Regions from separate parts of the Paeniglutamicibacter psychrophenolicus genome, predicted to be linked through region 1. Evidence: riboswitches for the same ligand, from Rfam matches in the RefSeq annotation. Region 1 holds a riboswitch; each other region holds the start of a gene.

Region 1 (6,960 bases):
GGCCGACGGCGGGCTGAAGTACAACCCGCCGCACGGCGGACCGGCAGACACCGATGCCACCTCCTGGATCGCCAACCGCGCCAACGGGCTGCTGGAGGCCAAGCTGGACGGGGTCAAGCGCACCTCGCTGGGCGCCGCCCGCCTGGGTGGCAAGATCGGTTCCTTCGATTTCCTCGCCTCCTACGTCGATGACCTGCCCTCGGTGCTGGACCTGGACGCGATCCGCGCCTCGGGCCTGCGCATCGGCGCGGACCCGATGGGCGGTGCCGCGGTGGACTACTGGGGCGCGATCGCCGAGCGGCACAAGCTGGATTTGACCGTGGTGAACCCCGGGGTGGACCCGCGCTTTGCGTTCATGACGCTGGACACCGACGGGAAGATCCGCATGGATTGCTCCTCGGCCCACGCGATGGCCTCGCTGGTCGCCGCGCGCAATGCCTATGACATCTCCACGGGCAACGACGCGGACGCCGACCGCCACGGCATCGTCACCCCGGATGCCGGGCTGATGAACCCCAACCACTTCCTGGCCGTGGCCATCGACTACCTCTACACCCACCGCACCGGCTGGTCCAAGGACGCCGGGATCGGCAAGACCCTGGTCTCCTCCTCGATGATCGACCGGGTGGCCGCGAAGCTTGGCCGCACCCTGGTGGAGGTCCCGGTGGGCTTCAAGTGGTTCGTGCCGGGCCTGCTGGATGGCACCGGCGCCTTCGGCGGCGAGGAATCGGCCGGCGCATCGTTCCTGCGCCGCGACGGGCGCACCTGGACCACCGACAAGGACGGGATCCTGCTGGCACTGCTGGCCAGCGAAATCACCGCGGTCACCGGCTCCACGCCGTCGAAGCACTACGCCGCACTTGCCGCCGAGCACGGGGCCCCCAGCTACGCGCGCCTGGACGCCGTCGCGGACCGGGACCAAAAGGCCCGCTTGGCCAACCTGTCCGCCACCGACGTCACCGCCGATTCGCTGGCCGGCGAGAAGATCACCGCACGGCTGACCGAGGCTCCGGGCAACGGGGCGAAGATCGGCGGACTGAAGGTCACCACCCAAAACGCCTGGTTTGCCGCGCGGCCCTCGGGCACCGAGGACAAGTACAAGATCTACGCCGAGTCGTTCCTGGGCGCGGAGCACCTGGCCCGGGTGCAGGACGAGGCCAGGACCATCGTCGACACCGTCCTGGGCTAGGTCGGGTACCGCGGGGCGGGCACGGCCATGCCGCGCCTGCCCCGCAATACCGGCAACCACCTACAGGTATGCGACCATAGGCATATCTACATCATGCGCTTGATGATCTTTGATTTCGCCCAGGTGTACGGCGGGTAGACGGCTTTGAGCGTGTCAACCACCGTGGTCTTGCCCATCACCGCGCGCATCTGCGAGAGCCGCTCGAACCCATGCCGCCCGTGGTATGCACCCATGCCGGAGGCTCCCACGCCCCCGAACGGGAGCGAGGGGACGGCCAGGTGCAGGCTCGGCGCGTTGTGCACGATGGCCCCGGCACGCACCTGGTCCCCGAAGGACGACTGCAGCCGCGGGTTCTCGGAAAACAGGTAGGCGACCAGCGGGGTGGGACGGGCGTTGATGAAGCGCACGGCGGCATCGAAGCTGTCCACCGCGATGACCGGCAGGATCGGGCCGAAGATCTCCTCGCGCAGCAGGGCCGAGTCCGGGTGCACATTGGTGATCACCGTCGGTTCGATCTGCAGCGTGTCCTCGTCGTACCCGCCGCCGACGACCACGTCCCCGTCACCCAGCATGGCCACCAGGCGCTGGAAGTGCGCGGTGTTCACGATCCGCCCGTAGTCGCGGCTGGCCAGCGGGTTCTTCCCGTAGAACCCGGTGATGGCCTTGGACAGCTGCTTTTCCAGGTGCCGGGCCGCATCCCCGACGGCCAGCACGTAGTCCGGCGCCACGCAGGTCTGCCCGGCGTTCATGAACTTCCCGAACGCCAGCCGGCGGGCCACCGCCACCGAGGACCCGTCCATGACCACGGCCGGGGACTTGCCGCCGAGTTCCAGGGTCACCGGGGTCAGGTGCTCGGCCGCCGCGCGGGCCACGATCTTCCCCACGCGTTCCCCGCCGGTGTAGAAGATGTGGTCAAAGTGTTGTTCCAGGAGGACCTTGGAGGTCGACGCGCCGCCCTGGACCACGGCGCACGCCCGCCGGTCCATGAATTGCGGGACGAGCCGGCCCAGCAGCGCGCTGGTGGCCGGGGCCAGTTCCGAGGGCTTGAGCACCGTGACGTTTCCGGCGGCAATGGAGGCGACCAGCGGGGCGAGAATCAGTTGCAGCGGATAGTTCCAGGCGCCGATGACCAGCACCACGCCCAGGGGCTGCGGCTCGATCTTGGCCGCTGCCGGGTGCAGCGCGAGCGGGATCTTGACCGCCTTGGACTCCATCCACTCGGAGAGGTGCAGCTGCGCGTGGTCGATCTCGGCGCGCACCATGTCGATCTCGGTCATCTTCGCCTCGACCCCGCTCTTGCCCAGGTCATCGGCCAACGCGTCGACGAAGTCCTGTTCGTGCGCCTCCAGCATCCGCTCCAGGGCCTTGAGCTGGGAGGCGCGGAAGCGCCGCGGGTGCGCCAGCCGGGTGGCGACCACGTCGTGCATCGAGGCGACGATCTCCACGATGTTTTCCGCTGACTCGGGCACCACCGGCGGAAGCTCGAGTTCGCTCAGTGCGCGCGACTCGCGCGGCGCGGTGGATGGATGCGGATTCTCGGTGATGCCCATGATCTAGAGCTTACGGCGTGCGACTTTGCCGCGACAGGCCGCGACGCGCGGTTGACGCCGTGCCCGTGGGGTGGGATAGGCTCGCGCCTAGTGACACGGGGTGTCGGCGCGCCAGCGATCCGACTGAGATAAGACCCGTAGAACCTGATCTAGTTCGTACTAGCGGAGGGATGTTGCTCATGGGATCCATGGCGCCTTCAGTTGTTTTTTCACCCGGCGAGCTCGCCGATGCCCTGGGCGCGCTGCGCGCCTCCACCCCCCTGGTGCAGGTGTTGACCAACACCGTGGTCACCAACTTCACCGCCAACGTGCTGCTGGCCGCCGGGGCCTCCCCCGCGATGGCCGACGTGCCCGGGGAGGCCGGTGGATTCGCGTCCGTGGCCTCCGCGGTGCTGGTGAACCTGGGCACCCCCAATTCCGAGCAGCGCGCCGCGATGGCCGAGGCGGTGGCCGCAGCCAACGCCGCCGGCACCGGCTGGGTGCTGGACCCGGTGGCCGTCGGGTCGCTGCGCGTGCGCACCGACTTCGCCCTGGGACTGCGCGACCTGACCCCCACGGTGATCCGCGGCAACGCCTCGGAGATCATGGTGCTTGCCGAGGCCGGGTCCGGCGGGCGCGGGGTGGAGGCCACCGACACCGTCGATTCCGCCGCCGCCGCGGCCCGGGCCCTGGCGCTGCGCAGCGGCGCCGTCGTGGCGGTCTCCGGGGAGGCTGACCTGGTGACCGACGGGACGCGCACCGTTTACGTTCATGGCGGCAGCAAGATGCTCACCCTGGTCACCGGCGGCGGGTGCGCGCTGGGCGCGATCTGCGCGGCATTCCTGCCCGTGGTGAAGGACCCGCTGCTGGCCGCCGTCGCGGCCCACGCGTTCTACTCCGCCGCCGCCGAACGCGCCGCGGCGGCAAGCTCGGGGCCCGGAAGCTTCGCGGTGCATTTCCTCGACGCCCTGCATGCCCTGTCCCCGGCGGACCTCGCGGCCACGGCGGTGCTGTCCTGATGGCCTCCGGCATCTACCTGGTCCTCGACTCGAATTCCACCGCCGGACGCCCGCTCGAAGACATCGCCGCCGCCGCGGTGGCCGGCGGGATCACCACGATCCAGCTGCGCTGCAAGGACATGCCCGCCGGGGAATTCACCGCCCAGGTTCTGGCCTGCGCGAGGCACACCTCCGGGAGGGCCACCCTCCTGGTCAACGACCGCATCGACGTGTACCTGGCCGCACGGGCCCGCGGCGCCGACGTGCAGGGCGTGCACATCGGCCAATCCGACATCCCCGCGGACCTGGCCCGCACACTCATCGGGCCGCACGCCGTGCTGGGGCTCTCCGCCTCCACCGCCGACGAGATCGACGCGGCCAACGAGCTCAACGCGATTGCCCCGGGCACCATCGACTACCTGGGCGTCGGCGCCGTGCATGCGACCCCGACGAAGAAGGACCACCCGGAGCCGCTGGGCTACGAGGGCCTGGCGGCCGCCGTGGCCCGCAGCAGCGCACCCGTGGTGGCCATCGGCGGGCTCGACGCCACCGATGTGCCGGCCGTTGTGGCCTCCGCGGCCGCATCGATGGCGGTGGTGCGGGCCATCTGCGCCGCCGAGGACCCGCGCACCGCAACCGCCCACCTGATCAGCCTCTGGGAAGGGGAAACGCCATGAACACCATGAATTCCACCAAGAACATCCTGTCCATTGCCGGATCCGACCCCTCCGGGGGCGCCGGGATCCAGGCCGACCTGAAGTCCATCGCCGCCGCCGGCGGCTACGGGATGGCGGCGATCAGCGCGCTGACCGCCCAAAACACCCGCGGCGTGCGTGCCGTGCACGTGCCCCCGGCAGGCTTCCTCACCGAGCAGCTGCTTGCGATCTCCGAGGACATTTCCATCGACGCGATCAAGATCGGGATGCTGGCCAACGCACAGGTCATCGACGAGCTGGGAACCTGGCTGGCGCAGATCCGCGGTGCCGCCGGCACGGCCGTGCCGGCCGTGGTCCTTGATCCGGTCATGGTGGCCACCAGCGGGGATTCGCTGCTGGATGCGGCCGCCGATGCGGCGCTGCGCCGGCTCTTTGTTCATGCCGACGTGATCACTCCCAACATCCCCGAGCTGGCGGTGCTGGCCCGCAGTCCCGAGGCCGCCGACTGGGATTCCGCGGTGTCCCAGGCACGCATGCTTGCGGCGGAATACGACGTGCTGGTGCTGGCCAAGGGCGGGCACCTGGACTCGGAGCGTTGCCGCGACGCGCTCATCGACGCCGACGGGGTGCTGCTGGAGGTCGAATCCCGGCGCCATGCCACGGGCAACACGCACGGCACCGGCTGCTCGCTCTCGGCCGCACTGGCCACGCATTACGCGCGCACCGGGAACTGGGGCACGGCGCTGCGCCACGCCAAGGACTGGCTCTCCGATGCCATTTCCCGCGCGGACGAGCTTTCCGTCGGCTCCGGGCACGGCCCGATCAACCACTTCGCCGGGCTCTGGGACGGAATCCGCCCGGCGCAGGCCCACGACCCGCTGGCACAGTGGTGGGAGCGGATCTCCCCGATCCGCGCGGGCATCGACGAGCTGGGCTTCATCCGCGCGCTGAAGGACGGCTCGCTGGCCCGGGAGGACTTCGAGGACTACCTGGGGCAGGACGCCCTGTACCTGCGCACCTATGCCCGGTGCATGTCGAGGGCCGCGGAACTGGCCCCGGACACCGAATCGCAGCGCTTCTGGGCGGCCAGCGCCAGCGGCTGCCTCGAGGAGGAGCTGAAGCTGCACCGCGGGCGGCTCGACGAGCGGGTCCCGGAGCCCTCGGCGACCACCACCGCGTACCTGAACCACCTGCTGGCCGCGTCGCACGACTATGCGGTGCTCGCCGCCGCGTTGCTGCCCTGCTTCTGGATCTACCAGGACACCGGCACCAGGTTGGCCGCGGCCAACCACGAAGCGCATCCGTACACGGACTGGCTGGCCACCTATTCCTCCCCGGAGTTCGACGCCGCCACCGCGGCGGCCATCGACCTGGTGGCCGGCGTGCACGCGGGCGCCGATGCCCGCGCCCGGGCGGCGATGTGGCGGGCGTTCGAGGCCTCAAGCGCCCACGAGCTGGCGTTCTTCGCGCAGACCGCCGCCGACGCCCCCGGGGCTGCGGCAGGACCCAAGCGCGCGGCGGGGCTCGGCCTCGCCGGGGCCGCCGGGCACGGCGAACCGGTTCCTGTCCGGTAGCCGCGCGGGGGGGCGGGAGTTGCCGGGGGCACTTGCCCGGCGCGGGGTGCGGGTAAAATGCACGAGGGGGTTTTGCACTGTGCACCGCGCGCCCCCGACGCCCGACTCCCGCCCCTTCCCGGAAGGCCCCACCCCATGAGCAACCGATTCGGCATCGGCTGGCGCCTGCACGGCGACGGCAAGTCCATTTCCCCCGGCACGGTGGTGGCCCCCGACGAGCGCCTCGCCTGGCCGCAGACCATCGGCGTTGGCGTCCAGCACGTCATGGCGATGTTCGGCGCCACGGTGCTGGTGCCGACCATCACCGGCTTCCCTGTCACCACCACGCTGCTGTTCACCGGCGTCGGCACCCTGCTGTTCCTGCTGCTCACCGCGGGCCGCGTGCCGTCCTATCTGGGCTCCTCCTTCGCGTTCATCGCACCGGTCACCGGGGCCATGGCCACGCACGGGATGGGCGGTGCACTGGGCGGCATCGTGATGGCCGGCGCCTGCCTGTTCATCGTGGGATTGGTCGTGCAGAAGGCCGGGACCGGCTGGATCCACGCACTGATGCCGCCGGTGGTCATGGGCACCATCGTCGCGCTGATCGGGCTGAACCTGGCCACCACCACCACGGACAAGATCACGGAAGTCCCGCTGACCACCTTCGCCACGGTGCTGGCCATCGTCATCACCACGGTGCTCTTCCGCGGCATGCTCGGGCGCCTGTCGATCCTGCTGGGCATCATCGTCGGCTACCTCGCCGCCTGGGCGCAGGGCCAGGTCGATTTCTCGGCCATCGGCCAGGCCGCCTGGTTCGGCCTGCCCGACTTCGCGGCCCCGGCCTTCCACCTCGAAACCCTGACCCTGTTCCTGCCGGTGGTGTTCGTGCTGATCGCCGAGAACGTGGGACACGTGAAGACCGTGGCGCTGATGACCGGGCGCGAGCTTGACGACGTGAACGGCCGGGCGCTGATGGCCGACGGCGCCGCCACCGTGATCGCCGGGTTCGGCGGCGGCTCGGGCACCACCACC
Region 2 (6,960 bases), 1.1 Mb from region 1:
CTTGCACCGGGCATGGCCGGGGATGCGCTGCTGCTGGACGGGAATCCATTCGAGGACCCGTCGGTGCTCTTCGACGAGTCCCGCCCCCGCACGATCATCCAGGGCGGCCGCGTGCTGCCGACCGCCGTTTCAAGGGACACCAATTGAGCACCGAGTACATTGCGGCCGGCAAGTTCTTCCGCGACCACACCCTGGATGTTCCGTTGGACTGGGAGAACCCCGAGTCATCGGAACGGATCAGCGTCTTTGTGCGCGAGGTCTCCCTGGCCAAGGACCGCAACCGGGAGCTTCCGCTGTTGCTCTTCCTGCAGGGCGGCCCCGGCGGCAAGGGTCCGCGCCCGGTGGGATCGGCCGGCTGGCTCGATGCTGCCCTGGAACGCTACCGTGTGGTGCTGCTCGACCAGCGCGGCACCGGACGCTCCACCCCGGTCAGCGCCGCCACCATGGAACGCTTCGCCGGCGCCGACGAGGGTGCCGATTACCTGCTGAAGTTCCGTGCCGACTCGATCGTCAGGGACGCCGAGCAGGTGCGCAAGGAAATCTACGGGTCCGTCCGCTGGGCAACCCTGGGCCAAAGCTACGGCGGCTTCCTGACCCTGGGCTACCTGTCCATGTACCCCGAAGCGCTCACCGCCTGCCACATCACCGGGGGCTTGCCCGCCCTGGAGCCCAGTGCAGCCGGGGTCTACGCCCGCACATACCCGCGCACGGCAGCCAAGACCGCCGAATTCTATGCGCTCTACCCGCACCACGTTGACACGACCGCGAAGATCGCCGACCTGCTGGATGCCAGCGATGTGAGGCTCCCGGACGGGGACAGGCTCACCGTGCGCCGCTTCCAGTCCCTGGGCATCGACTTCGGGATGAAGCCTGGCTTCGAGCGGCTGAACTGGCTGCTCGACGAGGCGCTCACCGGCGAAGGCTTGAGCGACGTGTTCCTGGCCGAGGTGCAGGCCCGGACCTCCTTTGCCGGGAACCCGCTCTTTGCCGTGATGCAGGAGAGCATCTACGGACATGGCGACAACGGAGCCACGGCATGGGCGGCTCAGGCACAGCTCGAACTTCACCCGGAGTTCAACCCGACTGCCCGCCCGCTCATGTTCACCGGGGAAATGATGTACCCGTGGATGTTCGAGGAGACGAAGCTGTTGCGCCCCTTCAAGGACGCGGTTGACGTCATGGCCCGGAAGACCGAATGGTCGTCCCTCTACGACGTCGAGAAGCTCGCCGCCAACACGGTTCCCATGGCAGCGATCGTCTACCACGACGACATGTATGTGGATGCCGGTCTGTCGCTGGACACCGCCTCGCGGGTGGGCAACCTGAAGGCCTGGGTCACCAACGAATTCGAGCATGACGGCATCGGTTCGGGAACCGTGCTGCCGCGCCTTTTCGAGATCGTTGACGAGCTGGGCGGGCCGTTGGAGGCTTAGCGCCCGGGCCGCACCCGCCCTCGTGGCCGCGCACCAAGCCGAGGAGCTTCGGTTCCCCCGTTGGTGGGGAACCGGGGCTTCTCGGTCTTATTGGGCTGGCTAGGTGTTCATAGGTTTCCCGGATGACTTGGACCGATGTTAGGTTGGCCGTAGGACTCGACACGGGGTGCCGCCTGGCGGCTGAGAGATAGACCCGTTGAACCTGATCTCGATAATCCGAGCGAAGGGATGCCGGTCCGGCATGTCGCATTGTGGCACCTCGCTTTTGGGTACCATTGGGCGGTTCCATGGCATCCTTTCGCTCCAACGAAAGGTGCAAGAGAATGCTCATCAAGGACCAAATCGTACTTATCACCGGTTCCGGCCGCGGGCTGGGGACCGACCTGGCCCGCGCCTTCGCCCGCGAGGGCGCACGCCTCGTGCTGAACTACCGCTCCAGTGAATCCGCGGCCCAGGAACTGGCCACCGAAATCGGGGCGGATCGCGCGATCGCGGTCCGCGCCGACGTCTCTGACCCGAAGCAGGTCGCCGGGATGGTTGCCACGGCACAGGCACACTTTGGCGCCCCGATCACCACGGTGATCAACAATGCCCTGCCGGACTTTTCGTTCAACGGCGATGCCCGCTCCAAGGCGGACGGGATCGGCTACACGGAATTCGGGGCACAATTCACCGGCATCATCGGTGGTGCCCTGAACACCATCCAAGCGACCTTGCCGGGCATGAAATCCGCGGGCTTCGGCAACATCGTCAACATCGGCACCAACCTCTTCCAAAACCCCGTGGTCCCGTACCACGACTACACCGCGGCCAAGGCAGCCTTGTTGTCCCTGACCCGCACGTTCGCCTCGGACCTGGGCCCGGAGAACATCCGCGTCAACATGATCTCCGGCGGACTGCTGCGCACCACCGATGCCTCGGCCGCCACCCCGGAAGAGGTCTTTGACCTGATCGCCGGATCCACTCCCCTGCGCCGCGTCACCACTCCGACCGAGTTCGCCGATGCTGCCCTGCTGTTTGCCTCCCCGTGGTCGCGGGCGGTGACCGGGCAGAACCTGGTTGTCGACGGCGGCCTGGTAATGAACTAGGAACCGGGACGGAACAACCATGGATTCGACACGCCAATTGCACCTGAACGCCTTCATCTACGGCGCCGGCCACCACACCATGGGGTGGCGCCACCCCGACTCCAGTGCCGACCGCGTCGGCGACATCGCCTACTACGACGAACTGGCCCGGCTGGCCGAGTCCGGCTGCCTGGATGCGGTGTTCTTTGCCGACGGGCAAAGCGTCAACCACGAGTACGCTGCGGGGATCCCCTGGTTCCTGGAACCGGTGACGGCGCTGAGCGCCATGGCACGGGCCACCAAGCACATTGGTTTGGTCACCACGATCTCTGCGAGCTTCTACACCCCGTTCCATGCCGCCCGGCTGCTGGCGTCCCTCGACCACATCAGTGCGGGTCGTGCGGGCATCAACGTGGTGACCTCCATGTTTGACGCCGAGGCCCGCAACCACGGGATGGATGCCTTGCCCGGGCACGCACAACGCTACGAACGCGCCGAGGAGTTCGTTGACGCGATGCAGGGACTGTGGGATTCGTGGTCGGATTCGGCGCTGGTGGTCGACCGCGAGGCCGGGCAGTACCTCGATCCCTCACAGATCCGCCCGATCAACCATGACGGCAAGCATTTCTCGGTTTCCGGCCCGCTGACGGTCCCGCGGTGCCCGCAGGGACGGCCGGTGCTCTTCCAGGCCGGGTCCTCGGAGGCCGGGCGTAGTTTTGCCGCCCGGCACGCCGAAGCCATCTACTCGGTTTCCTGGGACCGGGAATCGGCCTTGGAGTACGCCGCGGACATCCGGAGGCGTCTGGAAGGTGTGGGACGGGACGGGCATTCGGTTCCCATCCTTCCCGGGCTGGTCACCTACATCGGGGCAACCCGGGAGGAAGCTCGGGAAAAGAAGGCCGCATTGGATGCCTACTTGGATATCGACTCGGCCATTGCCCAGCTGAACATGTTCACTGGCCAGGACTACACCTCGCATCCGCTGGATGATCCGGTGGCGCAGTTGCCCCCGGTCGAGGGATTCTCGGGTCCGCAGGGCCGTTACCTCACGGTGCAGCGCATCATCGAAACGAAGCAGCCCACGCTTCGCGAGCTGCTGGGATTCCTGGCGGCCGGCGGCGGACATGCCACCATGATTGGCACTCCCACCGAGGTCGCCGACGAGATCGAGGAGTGGTTCACCTCCGGCGCCTGCGACGGCTTCAATCTCATGTGCCCAAGCTTCCCGGCGGGATTGGATGACTTCGTGGAACTCGTGGTTCCGATCCTGCAGACACGGGGCCTGTTCCGCTCCTCATACCCGGGCAGCACCCTGCGCGAGACCCTGGGCTTGTCCAGGCCAGCACGCTTGGAGGACGTACCGGTTTCGGGATAGTCGCCAGCGCCCGCGGGTGGGGGGCCTCGGAGTTCCCGGCGTTCTCCCACCTTCGAGCCACTACGATGGAACGCATGAGATTTTCACGTTCCAAAAATGCCGTGCTCCTTTCCGCTGCCATCTTGCTGCTCTCGGTGAGCGGTTGCGCGACCATCGCCGACACCGCTTCCTCCGCCGCATCCTCGGCGGCTACTCAGCTGGCCGATGGGGCAAAGAAGGAACTCATCAAGAAGGTGTGCGCACCTATCAAGGACGGCAGCATCAACGCCTCCGACCTCAAGGTCGTCTCGTCCATGGTGGATGCTGTCCGCGAGGGCGGCTTGCCCCAGGAGATCGTCAGCGCCCTTGACGACGTTGCTGCCTCGGGCGACAAGGTTCCCGCCGATGTCCAGGCCAGGCTCGTCACCGCTTGCGACAACGCTTTGGTCTAGGCGAACGGGCCGCAGCCTTGGGAAGAGGAAACCGCAGCGGGTTTGCAGTGATCGGCGTGCTTCTTTGCGCAGCCGTCATCGTCGGTTACTGGCTGTTCATGCCGAAGAACGACGACCCCGGCCATCTGTCGAGCAGCGCAACGGTTCAACATGTCGTTGATGGCGATACCTTGTACGTCCTGCTGGGCGGGGAACGAACCAAGGTCCGACTGCTCAATGTGGATGCGCCGGAGCTCACCCACGGTGATCAGCCCGGACAGTGCTTCGGCCAGGAGGCCTCTCGGTATCTTTCCAAGAAGCTGCCCAAGGGTTCAACGATCCAGCTTGCATTCGACGTCGAGCGATACGACTGTTACGGGCGCACCCTTGCCTTGGTGAATTACAAAGGCGAATCCATCAACGGGTCGTTGGTCGCCTCGGGCCATGCCAAGGCGATGAAGGTGGAACCAAACGTGCAGTTCTATGCCCAGCTGCTCACGGCACAAAAGCAGGCGCAACGAGACAACGCAGGAATGTTCAATCCTGCCAACGGTTGCAACTAAGACCGCGTTCGAATGGGTCCATGCCACAGTTGGCGGTCCCGGCCTGGCGCAACATGGCCTGACCGTTCGTACTTAGATGGCTAGACTGGCGAGGTGAAGCAAGAATCAAGAGCCGTCAGAATCGACGCCTGGCTATGGTCGATTCGAATCTACAAGACCCGCTCGGCGGCGACCACGGCGTGCAGAGCCGGCCACGTACGCCTGAACGACAAGCCAGCGAAAGCGGCACAAATTGTTGTTCCGGGCGACACCATCAGGGTCAGGCAGGCAGGTTTCGACCGGATCGTGGAAGTTACGGCAGTGATTGCCAAAAGGGTCGGTGCCGACATCGCAGCACGCTGCTACGTTGACCACACACCTGTCCGGCCCAAGGAAGTCATCCCCCAGGTCCCGATCAGGGACAGGGGCGCGGGTCGACCGACGAAGAAGGATCGGCGTGAGATGGAACGGCTTCGCGACAATTTCCGTTAGCCCCGCGACTACGATGAATAGTAAGTCATTGGATACGTGCATTGAAGTCGTTGTACCCGAACCCCTGATTGAGGAGAAACATGGCGCAGAAGAAACGCTGGAACGAACTTTCTGTAGTTTCACGCTGGCGCATCGTTGTCTTGGGCATCATCCAGCTGGCCTTGCAGTTCGTCGCCTTGCGCGATCTGGTCAAGCGCCCAGCCTCCGATGTTCGGGGGGCCAAGGGTGCCTGGGCTGCCGCATCGTTCATTAATTTCCTGGGCCCCGTCGCTTACCTGGTTTTCGGCCGGCACATCAAAAAGTAATGATCCGGCCAACGCTCGTTGGGTGTCTGCCAGATCATTGCCCTTCGGTTCACGGCACTCCGAACCGCTGTCTATCCCGACGTTAGCGACGCCCAACCTCCAACAGGTCTGATGCCAGGCTGGCGGAGCCACCTGCTGATGGTGACAATTCCTCCATGGGAGCTCCAGCATCTTCGGAATCGACAGGTTCCACGTGAGGCTTGCCGGCGGTTACCTTCTTGAACCAGTTCTCTATTCGTTGCCAAGTGAGAACTCGGACAAATATCGAGTAGACGGCGACCAAGCCAAGAGAAAAACATGGCAATCCCATAAGCTGCCCGTTGCCTGCACGTGAACCAGGCATCGCGAAGAAGGTTGGGATCCGTGTCCGACGGAAGCACAATGTTCCCGGGGAAAAGCTGAACCAAGAGGGAACCAGTGGTCACCGCTGCAACTGCCGGTGGGCACGCAGTGGCCAAATTGCTAAGTTCCAGCCAAGGGACAAGCCTCGTGATTTGGAGTGGCGCGTAAGCGACAGTTCCATTTGGCCAAGGCGTTCCGACAGCCTTCCATAGTGCACCGGAAACGTAAATGAATACAACGTGGCAAATCAACGTCACGATGACGAGGTTGTGTGCCATGTTCACCAACGGTTGCAGCAAGACGGCGTTGCCTCTCCACAACCGGACCAAAAAGTTCGGTACGGGGACATCACGTTCCCGTCGCGTCGCGTAGACGGACCAGCAGCTGGAAGTATCGGCAATCAATATCCCGAATCGTGACCTTGGGAAAGCAATCGGATGTTTGCCTTGCCCCGCACGGACAGGCTCCGGCCATCGAACGATTGTCGCCACGCATCAAGGCCTCAGCTTCCATCGCTGCTCCAGCACGAGGGAATGGCCGCTTGTCTATGATTCCGTCCGTTTACCGTAATGTGCACGCTTTCGGCCGTCTCGGCTCGCCAACCGGTTAGACCAACTAGCTAGTATGGAAAAGAATACATCGAGGAATAGAGTTTTTGGGCTTTGGTCGATGTTTCTGTTCGTGAGTTATTGAGTTATTCCAGAGGCATTCGCAGAATCTATAGGAGATCCCTGATGTAGCCCCAAATACGAGTCCATCTTGCAGATAGTGACTACTTTCTTCGACTTGGCCTGGAAAGTCTTTTGGCTGCAAGCCCGGATGTCCAACTTGAACAGGTTACCGGCACCGGCAACGACGCAGTTGACGCGGCACTCGAGAAGAGACCCGACTTGGTTCTCATGGAAAGCAGTCTCAGCAACATGTGCAGCGTGGAAGCTACCCGGCGGATCGTGTCGGCGGCCCCTGAGACGAAAGTGGTGATGCTTTCGGCGAC
Region 3 (6,960 bases), 2.2 Mb from region 1:
TCGCTTGCGTCCGCGGCCTTCGCCGGACCCTTCGACGCTTCGAAGGTGACATTAACGAATTGATCAGCAAATTCAGCGGGGCTCAACTTCTCAGGCTGCGGCACCCTAAGCAGGCGCGCGTTACTGGGCGTCGGAGTGGGCGATTCGACGGTTGCCGGCCCACCACTTCGGATGACAAATCCGTCTCGTGTCTCCATGACTGCTTGTAGCTGGGCGACGGAATCTGCGTCTACGCTCTCAACAAACGCGTCAAGCAATGCCTCTGCGGACCTCGGAGCCTTCAACTCAGTCTTGGGCGCCTCAGCCTTGGGCTCTGCACCCTTCGTTGGGGCAGGAAGAGTAGCTTTGGGCGCCTCATCATGATCAAGTTTGTGCTCGACGGTCTTGTCGTCTTTCGAATCCGAATCATTCGATGACTTACCATCGGCTTCGGAAATTTCTAACGGCTTTACTGCGACCACGTTTAGATCGACAGTGATGTCTTTGGTCAGCTCGTTGAGCTTTTTCGTGACGGCTTCAAATGTGGATGCTTCCACGCTCACGTTGATGGTCTTTTCAGCAAGCTCGAAGGTAGCTTCAAGCCCCGCCTGCTTGAGTTGCACCTGCAACTCATCCGCCAACGCAGCGATGTCGCCACGCTCTTCAAATTCCTCAGGCGAAATTCCCAGGTCACGCTTGAGCGCCTCTTTGAGGCCGCCGGGCAGTTCCGCTTTGGGCTCGTTCTCCGGTTTTTCGACTGTGGGGGCCGCCGACATTTCCGTGGATACAGGCTCGGGGCTTGCCGTGGTGGTGGCGATTGCCGGCGCAGCGAAGCTGCTGCCGATCACCAACGCCGTGGTCGCGGCGGCGATGCTGCCCCGCTTTAGTAGAGCACGTGATGAATCGTGCATATGGAATTCTCCCAATTCAAGGTGTGGTACCTCGCTTTTGTGTGCGCCGCGTCTGTCGTTGGGGACATCCGATTGGGCCTACCGCGAGCAATGAGTGTTACCAAAATGAAACCCTAACCTCTGTAGATATCCAGATACAAACGTCAAGAGGGTTAATCTCCACCCATTGGATAATTTGACGTATCAATCACTTTGGTGGCATCCGCGCAATTCCGGGGCAGGACGGGAAGGGCGGCCTTCTACCGCCCGCGACACGCCCGAGCAAAAATTCCTAGGCGCACTCAAGTAATTTTCTCGAAATTCCCAGCTCCTGCGCAGGATGATGTGCGTCCGAAGCAATCTGCTGCTCGGCGCCGGGTGCGCCCGCGGCACGTCGGCTGATTTAAACATTAAATGTAGATACTTGAATCTCCAACCAAAACCGTGCGCTGTCTCTCTCCAACAACTTTCATGGCGCACGACGGGGATGATTGCGCCCTTCGGGCTGCTTCCCGGGATGCTCCAACGATCCATCACCACTAAGGTGTGATGCCGCGCCACGCCGCCGCTTCAACCCCGTCCATCGGCCACACGCAGCCATACCGCGTGGCGCACATGGTCGATGCCTGCAGCGACACGCAATCCATTGGAGACAGCGGCCACGCTCGATCCCGGCCCAAGATGCAATCCGGCTTCGAGTCGGGACGAAGGAGATCTTCAAGGAACACGACGGCCCTCGCCTGGAAGTTGAAGCAACCACGTCTCCGGCATGTGCAACGACAAGCATCCAAGGATCTGCCGGCCTCGCTCGATCGGCCTGCCGCATGGCAGGTACCAGCCTTGAGGGAAGCCACAACCTACGCGGCATCATCCGTCGCAGGCAGCTCGACTTCAATGACGTCCCACCGGCCCAAGGGAATCCAATGATTTGTGCAAGCGGAAATGGATCCGGCGCCCGCAGGGGCGTGTTCGGAATGGGCAATAAAAAACCCGCCACTGCAACAGTGGCGGGTTCCAAGCTATGGGGCCGGCGCGTGGCCCTCGACGGGGTGCCGGCGATCCAGCGGCCAGATCACATCGGTGACCTTGCCGATTACTCGATCGACGGGAATCATGCCGCCGCCCGGTGCACCAAGAAGCGCACGCGAGTCCTCGGACACCGAACGGTGGTCCCCCATGACCCACAAGCGCCCCTCGGGGATCTTCACGTCGAACTCGAGGTCGCTTGGCTTGTTTCCGTCAAGAACGTAGGGCTCGTCCAGCGGGATGCCGTTGACGACCAGTCGTCCGTCGGGGCTGCAGCAGGTGACGGTGTCGCCTCCGACGCCGATGACGCGCTTGACGTACACCGCATCCTTGCCGGCAAGGCGCAGCGCCCAGGCCAGGGAATCGAGGGCACCGGGACGCTCGTAGGGCAGGAAAGAACCGCGGCCGTCAAAGATGACCACGTCTCCGCGCTGGATCTCCGCGTCCTTGTAGGCAAGCCGGTTCACCAGCAACCCATCACCCGGGTTCAACGTGGATTCCATGGAGGTGGAACCGATGTAGAAGAAGTCAACGACGGTGGCCCGAACAACCAGGGTGATCAGCGCCGCCGCTGCAAGCGCGCCAACGACAAAGCGCCAGCCCCTCGAAGGAGACCGGCGCTTTGTCGAAGCGGAAAAACTTTCCGATTCAGTAGATCGATCCACGATGGATCCCCATCCCCGCTGCCCTGGGGGCCGAGAAGATGAAGGCTCTCGCTTTTCTGGCTACTTGGCGGTCCGGAAGTCGCGCTTTTCGCGGATCTTCGCGGCCTTGCCGTGGCGATCGCGCATGTAGAACAGCTTCGCACGGCGAACGTCACCGCGGGAGACCAGTTCGATCTTTTCGAGGACCGGGGAGTGCACCGGGAAGGTACGCTCTACGCCGACGCCGAAGGAGACCTTGCGAACGGTGAAGGTTTCGCCCACGCCGCGGCCCTGGCGACCAAGGACGAAGCCCTGGAAAACCTGAACACGGGTGTTCTTGCCTTCGATGATGTTGACGTGGACCTTGACGGTATCGCCCGGGCGGAAGTCAGGAACATCGTTGCGCAGCGAGGCTGCATCGACAGAGTCGAGAATATGCATGAATGCATCTCCTAGATAGACGCCGCAGGTCACCTATCTTAGACACGGACCGCAATTGTTCCCCGGGGCGCACAAGTGCGCTCGGAAAAAGATGTGGCGGTCCGAAGCTTGGTACCGCGATCCGTTTGCGAATCGACGGCTGGTCCAACTGTTGACTCGTTCCCCCTGCGGCAGGAGCAGAACCCAGTAGACCCAAGAATCTATTTTGCCACACTCCGGGGCATGGCGCGAAGTTCCGCGCCCGCCGACGGACCTCCACGGAAGGGAACCGCCAGATGATGCTGGGCTTCCGCAACAACGGAGCTGACGGAATCCCGCCGCGGCCATGGCACCGGGCGCGCCCCAGGGGCCGGATTCCGCAGCGAGCACGGCTCGATTCCAGGGCATCTTGACGACACGTCCGCTTCGCACGGGTCCCGGACAGTTCGACCCGGTGCAGCGTGCCGGTGCCCAAGGTCACAAACGGTGCCGGGCCGGATCATGTGATAGTTTCGATTTCGACCACACGGGGGCCCTTGCAAGGGCTGAGATCGAGCTGACGCAGCGAGAGACCGTTGAACCTGTCCGGGTAATGCCGGCGAAGGAAGTGAGTACTCCTTGAGCAACACCATTTCAATGCACAGCCCTGTCCAAAACGCCGCGGAAGCAGCAGAGACCCAGTCCCTGAAGTCCCATTCGCTGGCCTACATCGAGGACAACGAGTCCGGGATCCGGGTCCCGGTCACACGGATCGCGCTGGAGCCATCCCCCGGCGGAAAGGACAACGCCCCGCTTCAGGTCTACCGCACCGCCGGTCCGGGAAGCGACCCGGTGGTTGGCCTACCGGCGTTCCGCAGCAGCTGGATCGAGGAACGCGTGGACACCGAGACCTATGCCGGGCGTGAGAGGAATCTGCTCGACGACGGGAAGTCGGCGGTGCGCCGAGGCAAGGCCTCGGCCGAATGGAAGGGCAGCCGGCCGGTTCCCCGGCGCGCCGAGGCAGGGAAGCGGGTGACCCAGATGCATTACGCCCGGGCCGGAATCATCACCCCCGAGATGCGCTTCGTGGCCCTGCGCGAGAACTGCGACGTGGAACTGGTGCGCAGCGAGGTCGCCGCGGGCCGGGCGATCATCCCGGTGAACATCAACCACCCCGAGTCCGAGCCGATGATCATCGGCAAGGCGTTCCTGGTGAAGATCAATGCAAATATCGGCAACTCGGCGGTGACCAGCTCCATCGCCGAGGAGGTGGACAAGCTGCAGTGGGCCACCCGGTGGGGCGCCGACACCGTGATGGACCTTTCCACCGGGGACGACATCCACACCACCCGCGAATGGTTGATCCGCAACTCCCCCGTCCCCATCGGCACCGTGCCGATCTACCAGGCCCTGGAAAAGGTCAACGGCGAGGCCAACGCGCTGACCTGGGAAATCTTCCGGGACACCGTGATCGAGCAGTGCGAACAGGGCGTGGACTACATGACCATCCACGCCGGGGTGCTGCTGCGCTACGTTCCGCTGTCGGCCAACCGCGTGACCGGCATCGTTTCGCGCGGCGGGGCCATCATGGCCGGTTGGTGCCTGGCCCACCACCAGGAGAACTTCCTGTACACGCACTTCGACGAGTTGTGCGAGATCTTCGCGCAATACGACGTGGCCTTCTCGCTGGGCGACGGGCTGCGCCCGGGTTCCATCGCCGATGCAAACGACGCCGCCCAGTTCGCGGAGCTCGACACCCTGGCCGAGCTCACGAAACGGGCCTGGGAGTACGACGTGCAGGTCATGGTCGAGGGGCCCGGCCACATCCCCTTCCACCTGGTGCGGGAGAACGTGGAGCGCCAGCAGGAACTGTGCAACGGCGCCCCCTTCTACACCCTGGGCCCGCTGGTCACCGACATCGCGCCGGGCTACGACCACATCACCAGCGCCATCGGCGCCACCGAGATCGCCCGCTACGGCACCGCGATGCTCTGCTACGTCACCCCCAAGGAACACCTGGGCCTGCCAAACAAGGACGACGTGAAGACCGGGGTGATCACCTACAAGATCGCCGCCCACGCAGCGGACCTGGCCAAGGGCCACCCGGGCGCCTCCGAGCGCGACGACGCGCTGTCCAAGGCGCGCTTCGAGTTCCGCTGGCGCGACCAGTTCGCCCTGTCGCTGGATCCGGTCACCGCCGAGGCCTTCCACGACGAGACGCTGCCGGCCGAGCCCGCGAAGACCGCGCATTTCTGCTCCATGTGCGGGCCGAAGTTCTGCTCGATGCGCATCAGCCAGGACATCCGCGACGAATACGGCTCGGCGGACTCGCAGGCGGCCATCGCGCAGATGGTGGACGGCATGCGCGAAAAGAGCCAGGAGTTCCTGGCCTCCGGCGGCAAGGTCTACCTGCCCGAGCCCGGGATGCCCGCCCGGGCGTAGCGCCACCGGCCGGCCCACAAAAAAGGGGCTGCTCCCGTCCTTTCCCTGAGTTAGGGGAAAGGACGGGGGCAGCCCCGGGAGCATTGCCTCGTGCCGTACTACTGGGGTGCGATCTGGTCCTTGGACACGACGCGGCCATCAATGATGGCAAAGCCGTTGTGCCACAGGGTGTCGCGGTCGTGGCGATTCAGCGTGGAGGCATCCAGCTGCACGATCAGGTCCGGGCGCCGGGTGGCGGTGCGCTCCAGCTGCTTGTTGCGGCGGAAGCGCGCGATCTTGCCGTGGTTGCCCGAGAGCAGCACCTCGGGGACCTCGCGGCCCTCCCAGGTGCCGGGCTTGGTGTACACCGGGTATTCCAGCAGTCCGTCGGAGTGCGATTCCTCGATGAGCGACTCCGGGTTTCCGATGACCCCGGGGATCAGCCGGCCAATGGCCTCGACCATCGCCAACACCGCGACCTCTCCCCCGTTGAGCACGTAGTCGCCGATGGAGACCGGGCGCACGTCGAAGGCCTCGGAGGCATATTCCAGGACCCGCTCGTCGATGCCCTCGTACCTGCCGCAGGCAAAGGCCAGGTGCTGTGCCTCGGCCAGTTCGTAGGCCATTTCCTGGTCGAAGACCGCGCCGGCCGGCGAGGGAACGATCAGGATCGGCTTGTCGCCCAGCGGCGCGTTGGAGACCGGGGATTCGGTGGCGATGCGTGCCAGCGCGGCACCCCAAGGTTCCGGTTTCATGACCATGCCGGCGCCGCCGCCGTAGGGGGTGTCGTCCACGGTGCGGTGGCGGTCGTGGGTGTAGTCGCGCAGGTCGTGCACGTTCAGATCCAGCAGCTTCTCCCGCCGGGCCTTGCCGATCAGCGACAAGTCCAGGGCGGCAAGGTACTCCGGGAAGATGGAGACAACATCGATGCGCATCGTGCCTAGGCTTCCTTGCCTGCTGCGTTCTCGCCCGTGCCGTCCTCGCGGTTGACCTCGAAGAGGCCGGCCGGCGGGGTCAGCATGATGTAGCCGCCCTCGATGTTGACCTCGGGGACGATGTCCTCGACGAAGGGCACGTAGATCTCGTGGCCTTCGGTGGATTCGACAACCAGCAGGTCCTGGACATTGCCGGTGCGCAGCGCGGTGACCTTGCCGACGACCTTGTCATCCACGCGGGCCTCGAGGTCCACCAGTTCGTGCTCGTACCAGCCCTCGGAATCGTCCTCGACCTCTTCGGTGTCGATGAACAGCTTGGCCCCGCGCACCGTCTCGGCGGTGTTGCGGTCAAGCAGCTCCTCGAAGGCCAGCAACAGGATTTCCTTGTTCCAGCGTGCTCCCTCGACGGTGAGTTGCTTGATGCTGGGGTGCTCGACCTCGAAGACCGCACCGGGAACAAACCTGTCTTCCGGCGCATCGGTGAGCACCTGGACGGTCACCTCTCCGCGGATGCCGTGTGGTTTGCCAATGCGGGCGACCTGGAGGCGCATGCGTTTTCTCCTTGAATACAAATCAGTGGGTGGCCGGAGAAATCCGGCAAGGGGCGTGCATTGGCGGGATTCTCATCCCCCGGGCACTTTTCTAGGTTCAATCTTACGTGCGAGT
Region 4 (6,960 bases), 1.3 Mb from region 1:
ACCTCGAACATCGAGCGGCTCGGCTCGCTGGCCAAGCTCTCCCCGCTGCTGTCCCTGCTCTTCTTCATCCCGGCGATGAACCTGGGCGGCATCCCGCCGTTCTCCGGCTTCCTGGGCAAGCTCGGGCTGGTGCAGGGCGGCGCCGAACTGGGTTCGCCCGTGGCCTGGGTGCTGGTGGGAGTCTCCCTGTTGACCTCGCTGCTGACACTGCTGGCGATCGCGCGCGTGTGGAACAGGGCGTTCTGGCGCAAGGCCGAGGACGCCACGGAACCGGATCCGCTGCTGCTGGTGGGCGTGGAAGCCGCACGCGGGGCGACCTACGACATCGTGGCCGACGAGCCGGCCAGCCGCTATTCGGACCGCGGCAACACGGCGCTGCTGCCCAACGGCATGCTGGCCATGACCGCGGCCCTGGTGCTGGTGGGCGTGGCGCTGACCGTGTTCGCCGGGCCGCTGTTCGAATTCAGCGACCAGGTCGCCGGCCAGCTGCTGGACCGGAACAACTACATCGAGGCGGTCCTCGGAACCGGGCAGGGGGTACGGTAAATGACCAAGGAACAACGGCTGAAAGACGCCACCGACGAGTCCGGGGCACGCCAGCGCGCCACCCTGCGCCAGGAGCTGCCGCTGCTGGCGGGCATGATGCTGGTCTGGGGTGCGCTCTGGCAGGACTTCGCCATCGGCAACCTCGTCTTCGGGCTGCTGATCTCGCTGGTGCTGGTGCGGGTCTTCCGGCTGCCGCCGGTGATCCTGTCCGGGCGCTTCAATGCTTGGCGCGCCGCGGTGTTCGCCGGGGCGTTCCTGCGGGATGTGACCCTGGCCAGCTTCGAGGTCCTGTACCTGGCGGTGTTCCGCGGCCCGCGCACCACAAGCGCGATCATCACCGTCACGCTGCGCACCGAATCGGACTTGCTGGTCACCTTCGTGGGCCACGTGCTGACGCTGGTCCCCGGCTCGTACGTCGTGGAGGTGGACCGGCGGACCTCGACCCTGTACCTGCACGTGCTCAACGTCAACGACGAATCCGGGGTGGAGAAGGCCCGGGCCTCGGTGATGATGATCGAGGAACGGTTGATCCGCATGATGGGAACCAAGGAAGAACTGGCCGGGTTGAATGCCGAGAAGTCGGCCCCGGGCAAGGAACACGGAGAGACACCATGAACATCGTCCTGTGGATCTGCGGAATCACGCTCTCGATCGCCGGTGCCCTGGCCATGGTCAGGCTGGCCAAGGGGCCCTCGATCCTTGAACGCGTCATCGCCACCGACGTGTTGCTGCTGATCGTCTCCGCGGCGCTGTGCGTCGACATGACCATCAACAAGCACACCGACAACCTCGTCTTCGTGCTGCTGGCATGCCTGGTCGGGTTCGTCGGCTCGGTGACGGTCTCGCGCTTCGTCACGGACCGGAGGAACGCCTGATGCTTGACACCGTCATCGACATCGTGGCCGGGACGTTCATGATCGTCGGCTGCCTGATGTCCCTGGCCGCGGGCATCGGCATGCTGCGCTTCCCGGATCTGCTCTCGCGCCTGCACGCGGCAACCAAGCCGCAGGTGCTGGGGCTGTTCCTGCTGCTGGCCGCGCTCGGGCTTGAACTGCGCTCCTGGGTCGTGCTGCCGGTCCTGGCCCTGGCCTGGCTGCTGCAGTTGCTCACCGCCCCGGTCTCGGCGCACATGGTGGGACGGGCCGGCTACCGGACCCGGCACCTGAAGCGCGAGACCCTCATCGCGGACGAACTGGCCGCGGTGGTCGAGGCCGCCGAGCAGCGCGAGGAGGCCGAGCACGGCCAGAACGGCAACCGGGACCGCGCCGACTTCATCGACTAGTTCATCGACATCGACCGGGTCGTCCCTCATTCGGTCGGGGCAGCCAACAGGCGCCGGGCACACCCAAGTGATCCGGCCGAACGCATCCGGCCGGCACCCCGTGTGCGGAAGCTCAGGCCTTCTTGGAGAACTTCGCGATGGCCCGCTGCGTGCCGCGGTCGGTGAGCACCTGGATCAACGCGGCGGTGACGGCCGACAGCACGGCGAACCCGATGGCCTGGCGCATCGTCGCCTCGGCCTGGGCCTCCTTGTTGCCGTGCTTGGGCGGCTGCTGGCCGGTGAAACCGATCCAGGCCTTGTCGACGATCTTCCCTCCCAGGAAACCCGCGGCGATGGAAATTGCTGGACCGATCAGTTTCATCAGGCTGTTCATGGGGACTCCCAAATATTGCGGCAAAGGTACTTGGCCCAGCCTAGCTGAGGTAGCATCATAGAACTGAAACAATCACGACAGGGGAGCGTCGTGCGGGGCAACCCGCACCTAGGCGCTGAGAGTGCGGATAACCGCAGACCCTCGAACCTGCCCCGGCTAGTACCGGCGAAGGAAGTCGAGTTCTCAGGGGTGCGCGCGGAAGCGGAATATGCGCGCATTCCCTCCCCTCCTTGAATCCAAGGAGGATCAACACCATGGGTATCACCCACCAGCCCGCCGGGCACAAAACGGCAACCACATCCTGGCGCGTCGTCGACATCGTCATCGCGGCCGTCATCGCCGTGTCCTCGGGCGTCATCTTCTGGGCGTGGAACAGCACCCACCACCTGCTCGACGTCCTCTTCCTGGCCTTCCCGCCCTCGGCCGCACTGGTCTCGGGCATGTGGCTCTTCCCCGCGGTGCTCGGCGCACTGATCATCCGCAAGCCCGGCGCGGCGCTCTTCTGCGAACTGGTCGCCGCGATGGTCTCCGCGCTCATGGGCTCGGAATTCGGGCTGACGGTCCTGGCCTCGGGCCTGATCCAGGGCCTGGGCGCCGAAGCGGTCTTCGCCGCGTTCCGCTACCGCACCTTCAACCTGCCCGTGGCGCTGCTGGCCGGCGCCGGGGCAGGACTCTTCGGAAGCATCAACGACACCTTCATCTTCCGCTGGTTCCCCGAATACACCACCGGAATGCTCTTGGCCTACATCGGGTTCATGACCATCTCGGGCATCGTCATTGCCGGGCTGCTCTCCTTCCTGGGAACCCGTGCCCTGGCCAAGACCGGCGCACTGGGAGCGCTTGCCAGCCGCAAGGCAGCCACCGAACCCATCCTCGGCTGATGGGCACGGGCATCACCATGTCTTCAGCCTCGATGCTGCATCGCGAAAACGACAGCGCAGCCACGCTGCAACACCGCAGCGACGCGGTGTCCGTCAGCGTCAGGAACTGGGCGTGGCGGCACGCCGGACGCGCCCACGCAGCGCTCTCTGGCCTGGACCTGGAGATCCGGGCCGGGGAACGCGTGTTGCTGGCCGGGCCCTCGGGCGCCGGGAAATCCACGCTGCTCTACGCGCTGGCCGGGGTCCTGGACGAGGACGACGAAACCTATTCCTCCGGCGAACTGCTGCTGGACGGGGCTCCTGCGGCCCAGGGCCGCGGACTGGTCGGGCTCATGCAGCAGGACCCCGAGACCCAGGTCGTCCAGGCCCGGGTCGGGGACGATGTGGCCTTCGGCGCGGAGAACCTTTCGGTGCCGCCCGCGCAGATCCGGCAACGGATTGTCGATGCACTCGACGCCGTGGGACTCGATGTCCCGCAGGACCACCCCACCTCCGCGCTTTCGGGCGGGCAAAAGCAGCGCCTGGCCCTGGCCGGGATCCTGGCCATGGGCCCGGGGCTGGTGTTGCTGGACGAGCCCACGGCAAACCTGGACCCGGACGGGGTGCTGGAGGTCCGCGACGCGGTGCTGGCCGCACTGGATTCCACCGGCGCGACCCTGCTGATCGTCGAACACCGGCTCGAGGCGTGGGCGGCGCACATGGACCGGGTCATCGTGCTGGAACCGGGCGGCGGCATCGCCCATGACGGCACCCCCGCCGAGCTCTTTGCCCCGGGCCCGGTCCGCGAGAAACTGATTGCCGCAGGGGTCTGGGTGCCCGGGTACACCCCGGCGTTCGATCCGTTGCCTGCCCCCGAACAGCCCGGTGCGTTGCTGCTGGAGGCCACGGACCTTGCAGTCACGCGCAAGCGCGGCGCCAAGCCGGCCGCTTCCGGCCTGGCCCTGCGCCTGGGTGCGGGCGAGGCCTGGTGCGTACGCGGGGCCAACGGCTCGGGCAAGTCGACCTTCGCCCTGACCCTTGGCGGACTGCTGCCGGTCGGATCCGGCACGGTGCTGGCCACCGGGGAACTGGCGTCCGGCACCGAGGCACGGCCCTACCACTGGCGCGCCACCGAATTGGTGGGACGGATCGGCTCGGTCTTCCAGGAGCCCGAGCACCAATTCGTCACCAACACCGTGGCCGAGGAACTGGCCTACGGACCGCGGCACGCGGTCAAGCCGGGAACCCGGGAACCGCTGTTCACCGAGCAGGAGATCTCCTTGCGGGTCTCGTCGCTGCTGTCCCGGCTGCGGCTGGGACACCTGGCGGAGGCAAACCCCTTCACCCTCTCGGGCGGGGAAAAGCGCCGGCTCTCGGTCGCCACGGTGCTGGCCGCGGGCCCGCAGGTCCTCATCCTTGACGAGCCGACCTTCGGCCAGGACGCCAACACCTGGCGCGAACTGGCCCTGCTGCTGCGCGAGGAACTGGCCCGCGGAACCGCGATCATCGCTGTGACGCACGACGCCGACTTCGCCCGCGCCCTGGGCGCGCACGAATTCGTGCTGGCGTCCCCGGCCACCGCTGAGGGCACCGCCCCCGTCGCCGCACGGCCCGGGTTGCTCGAGGCCGATGTGCGCGGGGGGACAAGCTTCCTGGGCCGGGCCAACCCGCTGGCCAAGCTGGCCGCCGTCGCGCTGGCCACGATCCCGCTGGTCGCGTCCATGGACTGGGTCAGCAGCGGGATCGTGGTGGCCGCGACGATCCTGGCGCTGCCGCTGGCCGGGCTGTCGATCCCGCGCTTCCTGGCCCGCGGCTGGCCGCTGCTGCTCGCCGCGATCTTCGGGGCCTGGGGCACCGCGCTGGTGGGCAACGACTCCGGGGCGGTGCTGCTGGATCTTGGCCTCTTCACCATCACCGAGGGCTCGCTCGCCGCCGGTGCGGCCACCGGGATGCGCGCCTTTGCGGTGGCGATCCCGGCGGTGCTGGTGCTGTTCACCACCGATCCGACGGACCTGGCCAACGCGCTGGCGCAAAAGGCGCGGTTGCCGCACCGCTTTGTGCTCGGCGCGCTGGCGGGCATGCGGCTGCTGGGTCTGTTGATCGAGGAATGGACCACGCTGGGCATGGCCCGGCGGGCCCGGGGAGTGGGCAGCCGCGGCTCGGCCGCGGCCCGGCTGCGGGCGAACCTGGGGCAGGTCTTCGGGCTGCTGGTCCAGGCCATCCGGCGGGCCTCCCGGCTGGCGGTGACCATGGAGGCCAAGGGCTTCGGCACCGCCGAACGGACCTGGCTGCGGCCCTCGAGATACGGCCTGCGGGATGCGGGGATCGTTGCCGCCGGGCTGCTGCTGGGCACCGCCGCAACATGGGCATCGTTGGCCCTGGGCACCTGGAACCTGGTCTGGAGCTAGGGAGTGTCTCCCCATGGGGATTTCTCGATGTCCGCGCTCCGGATGGGCACGGCATGGAGCACTGAGGCCGGGCGGTAGGCCAGGGCGCGCAAGGCGCAGCGCGTCGCCATGCCGCGCCACTGCTTCAGGGCGTTAGAGCTGCGCTCCACTTTCGTTGCGCCGCTTGTAGGCTTCTTTGTCATGGTTCACCGGGCGGCCGCCTGCCGAGTCCTTGCGCTTGCGGTTGGCTTTCTGGTCGTCCTTTTTGGTGATCACGCACTGGATGCAGCGCTCGCGCAGGAGTTTCCTGTTGCCCCGGGATGATGAGGCCTTGTCGGCGATGGCCCGTTCGGCGCTTCTCCGGGTGGTTCAGGTCGCGGGGTTCTTGATGTTCAGGGCGTCCAAGAGGACTTGAACATCGGGGAGTCGCCGGCCTGCCCGCGTCCACCGACAACTCCCAGCCGATCCGGCCGCTGGCTTGGGGGTGGCCCAGCAGGGTCGCCAACACCGTGTTGCAGCTGCCGTCGGCGGCGTAGCGGCGGTGGCGCTTCCACACGGTCTTTCAGGACCCGAAGTGCTCGGGCAGGTCGCGTCAGGGGAGGCCGTCGCGGTAGCGGTGGACGATGCTCAACCACGAGTCGGTGGTCCGCGAACCGGCGCCCCGCCCGGCCCGTGGTATCGGGCATGAACGGGGCGATCGGCTCCCCTGGACATCGCAGAGGCGGGTGCAACGCGAATTCAGCCGATATCCATGCCGAACCACGCCAATCCGAATTGGATGAAGGTCCTATTACTCCCCGCAACCTGATTGAACACCATGGGTGGTCTGGCGTGCCGTGGCGCCGCCGTCACACCAGGCGCTGTTTTGCAGCAGCCACGAGAAGCCGTCGGTGGAAGCGTTGAGGTAGTTTCCGTTGGCGCCGGGCAGGCCCGCCCCAACTGAAGGGATGGATCCTGGGGTGCCGAAGCCCCAGGCAGCTTCCGGGACGCCGATGCTGGGCAGCCACACCCAGTTGCCAACGATGACGGGTGCGGTGCAGGTCATTCCGCAGGCAGCCGGCGGGCGGCTGACGTTGAGACAGTCGTCGGCCATGGCGGCCGTTGGGGCAAGGAGGGCCAGGGCGGCGGTTGCGCCGGCCACGGCCAGGAACCTTCTGAGCATGATGAACTCCGAACTTTGGGCCCGGTAAATGGATGCCCGGACCGTTTGTTGTTTCGAACCAGTACACGCAAAAGCGTTAACGGCGGCACAATGGTGTCGTCCGAATTTCACATCGATTCCCCAGCCTGGGTTCAGACTAGCCCTGCACGGTCAACGGCAGCAATAGCCGGTGACAGTGAATCTGGAACCGTCATGTTCAACGGATAACGTGTGGTCGCTCCGCGGCGCCCTCGGGTTGCCCTGCAGCGGTGATCCCGAGAATTGGGCTTTTCGCCACCGGCATCGTTGCTGCCATGTATCTGGGCACCGCACAGACCACCGCGGCGATCCCGGAACGGCTGGGGCACGGG

What was found. Region 1 has a riboswitch for thiamine pyrophosphate ahead of thiM (hydroxyethylthiazole kinase). Riboswitches for the same ligand answer to the same signal wherever they lie in the genome.
Region 2: it holds a riboswitch for thiamine pyrophosphate, as region 1 does, so the genes downstream of both, JOF46_RS07245 (3-oxoacyl-ACP reductase) here and thiM (hydroxyethylthiazole kinase) in region 1, are expected to answer to the same signal.
Region 3: it holds a riboswitch for thiamine pyrophosphate, as region 1 does, so the genes downstream of both, thiC (phosphomethylpyrimidine synthase ThiC) here and thiM (hydroxyethylthiazole kinase) in region 1, are expected to answer to the same signal.
Region 4: it holds a riboswitch for thiamine pyrophosphate, as region 1 does, so the genes downstream of both, JOF46_RS08065 (ECF transporter S component) here and thiM (hydroxyethylthiazole kinase) in region 1, are expected to answer to the same signal.

Annotation. Positions count from the first base shown of each region.
Region 1 covers NZ_JAGIOE010000001.1:552,675-559,634, forward strand. Annotated here, with positions in the region: gene pgm (phosphoglucomutase (alpha-D-glucose-1,6-bisphosphate-dependent)) at 1-1,189, shown strand, start outside; gene JOF46_RS02360 (aldehyde dehydrogenase family protein) at 1,276-2,739, opposite strand; TPP riboswitch at 2,826-2,927, shown strand; gene thiM (hydroxyethylthiazole kinase) at 2,919-3,737, shown strand; gene thiE (thiamine phosphate synthase) at 3,737-4,393, shown strand; gene thiD (bifunctional hydroxymethylpyrimidine kinase/phosphomethylpyrimidine kinase) at 4,390-5,946, shown strand; gene JOF46_RS02380 (uracil-xanthine permease family protein) at 6,082-6,960, shown strand, end outside.
Region 2 covers NZ_JAGIOE010000001.1:1,627,361-1,634,320, reverse strand. Annotated here, with positions in the region: gene JOF46_RS07255 (metal-dependent hydrolase family protein) at 1-147, shown strand, start outside; gene JOF46_RS07250 (alpha/beta fold hydrolase) at 144-1,433, shown strand; TPP riboswitch at 1,586-1,679, shown strand; gene JOF46_RS07245 (3-oxoacyl-ACP reductase) at 1,757-2,521, shown strand; gene JOF46_RS07240 (LLM class flavin-dependent oxidoreductase) at 2,541-3,875, shown strand; gene JOF46_RS07235 (hypothetical protein) at 3,950-4,306, shown strand; gene JOF46_RS07230 (thermonuclease family protein) at 4,324-4,848, shown strand; gene JOF46_RS07225 (RNA-binding S4 domain-containing protein) at 4,942-5,319, shown strand; gene JOF46_RS07220 (PLDc N-terminal domain-containing protein) at 5,400-5,624, shown strand; gene JOF46_RS22845 (response regulator transcription factor) at 6,713-6,960, shown strand, end outside.
Region 3 covers NZ_JAGIOE010000001.1:2,761,210-2,768,169, reverse strand. Annotated here, with positions in the region: gene JOF46_RS12515 (S1 family peptidase) at 1-890, opposite strand, end outside; gene lepB (signal peptidase I) at 1,889-2,563, opposite strand; gene rplS (50S ribosomal protein L19) at 2,621-2,980, opposite strand; TPP riboswitch at 3,476-3,583, shown strand; gene thiC (phosphomethylpyrimidine synthase ThiC) at 3,596-5,380, shown strand; gene trmD (tRNA (guanosine(37)-N1)-methyltransferase TrmD) at 5,479-6,294, opposite strand; gene rimM (ribosome maturation factor RimM) at 6,300-6,845, opposite strand.
Region 4 covers NZ_JAGIOE010000001.1:1,805,745-1,812,704, forward strand. Annotated here, with positions in the region: gene JOF46_RS08040 (Na+/H+ antiporter subunit D) at 1-546, shown strand, start outside; gene JOF46_RS08045 (Na+/H+ antiporter subunit E) at 547-1,161, shown strand; gene JOF46_RS08050 (MrpF/PhaF family protein) at 1,158-1,421, shown strand; gene mnhG (monovalent cation/H(+) antiporter subunit G) at 1,421-1,828, shown strand; gene JOF46_RS08060 (DUF4235 domain-containing protein) at 1,941-2,201, opposite strand; TPP riboswitch at 2,271-2,392, shown strand; gene JOF46_RS08065 (ECF transporter S component) at 2,456-3,082, shown strand; gene JOF46_RS08070 (ATP-binding cassette domain-containing protein) at 3,115-5,469, shown strand; partial or broken gene JOF46_RS22850 (IS5/IS1182 family transposase) at 5,564-5,787, opposite strand; gene JOF46_RS08075 (hypothetical protein) at 6,239-6,610, opposite strand; gene JOF46_RS22550 (hypothetical protein) at 6,859-6,960, shown strand, end outside.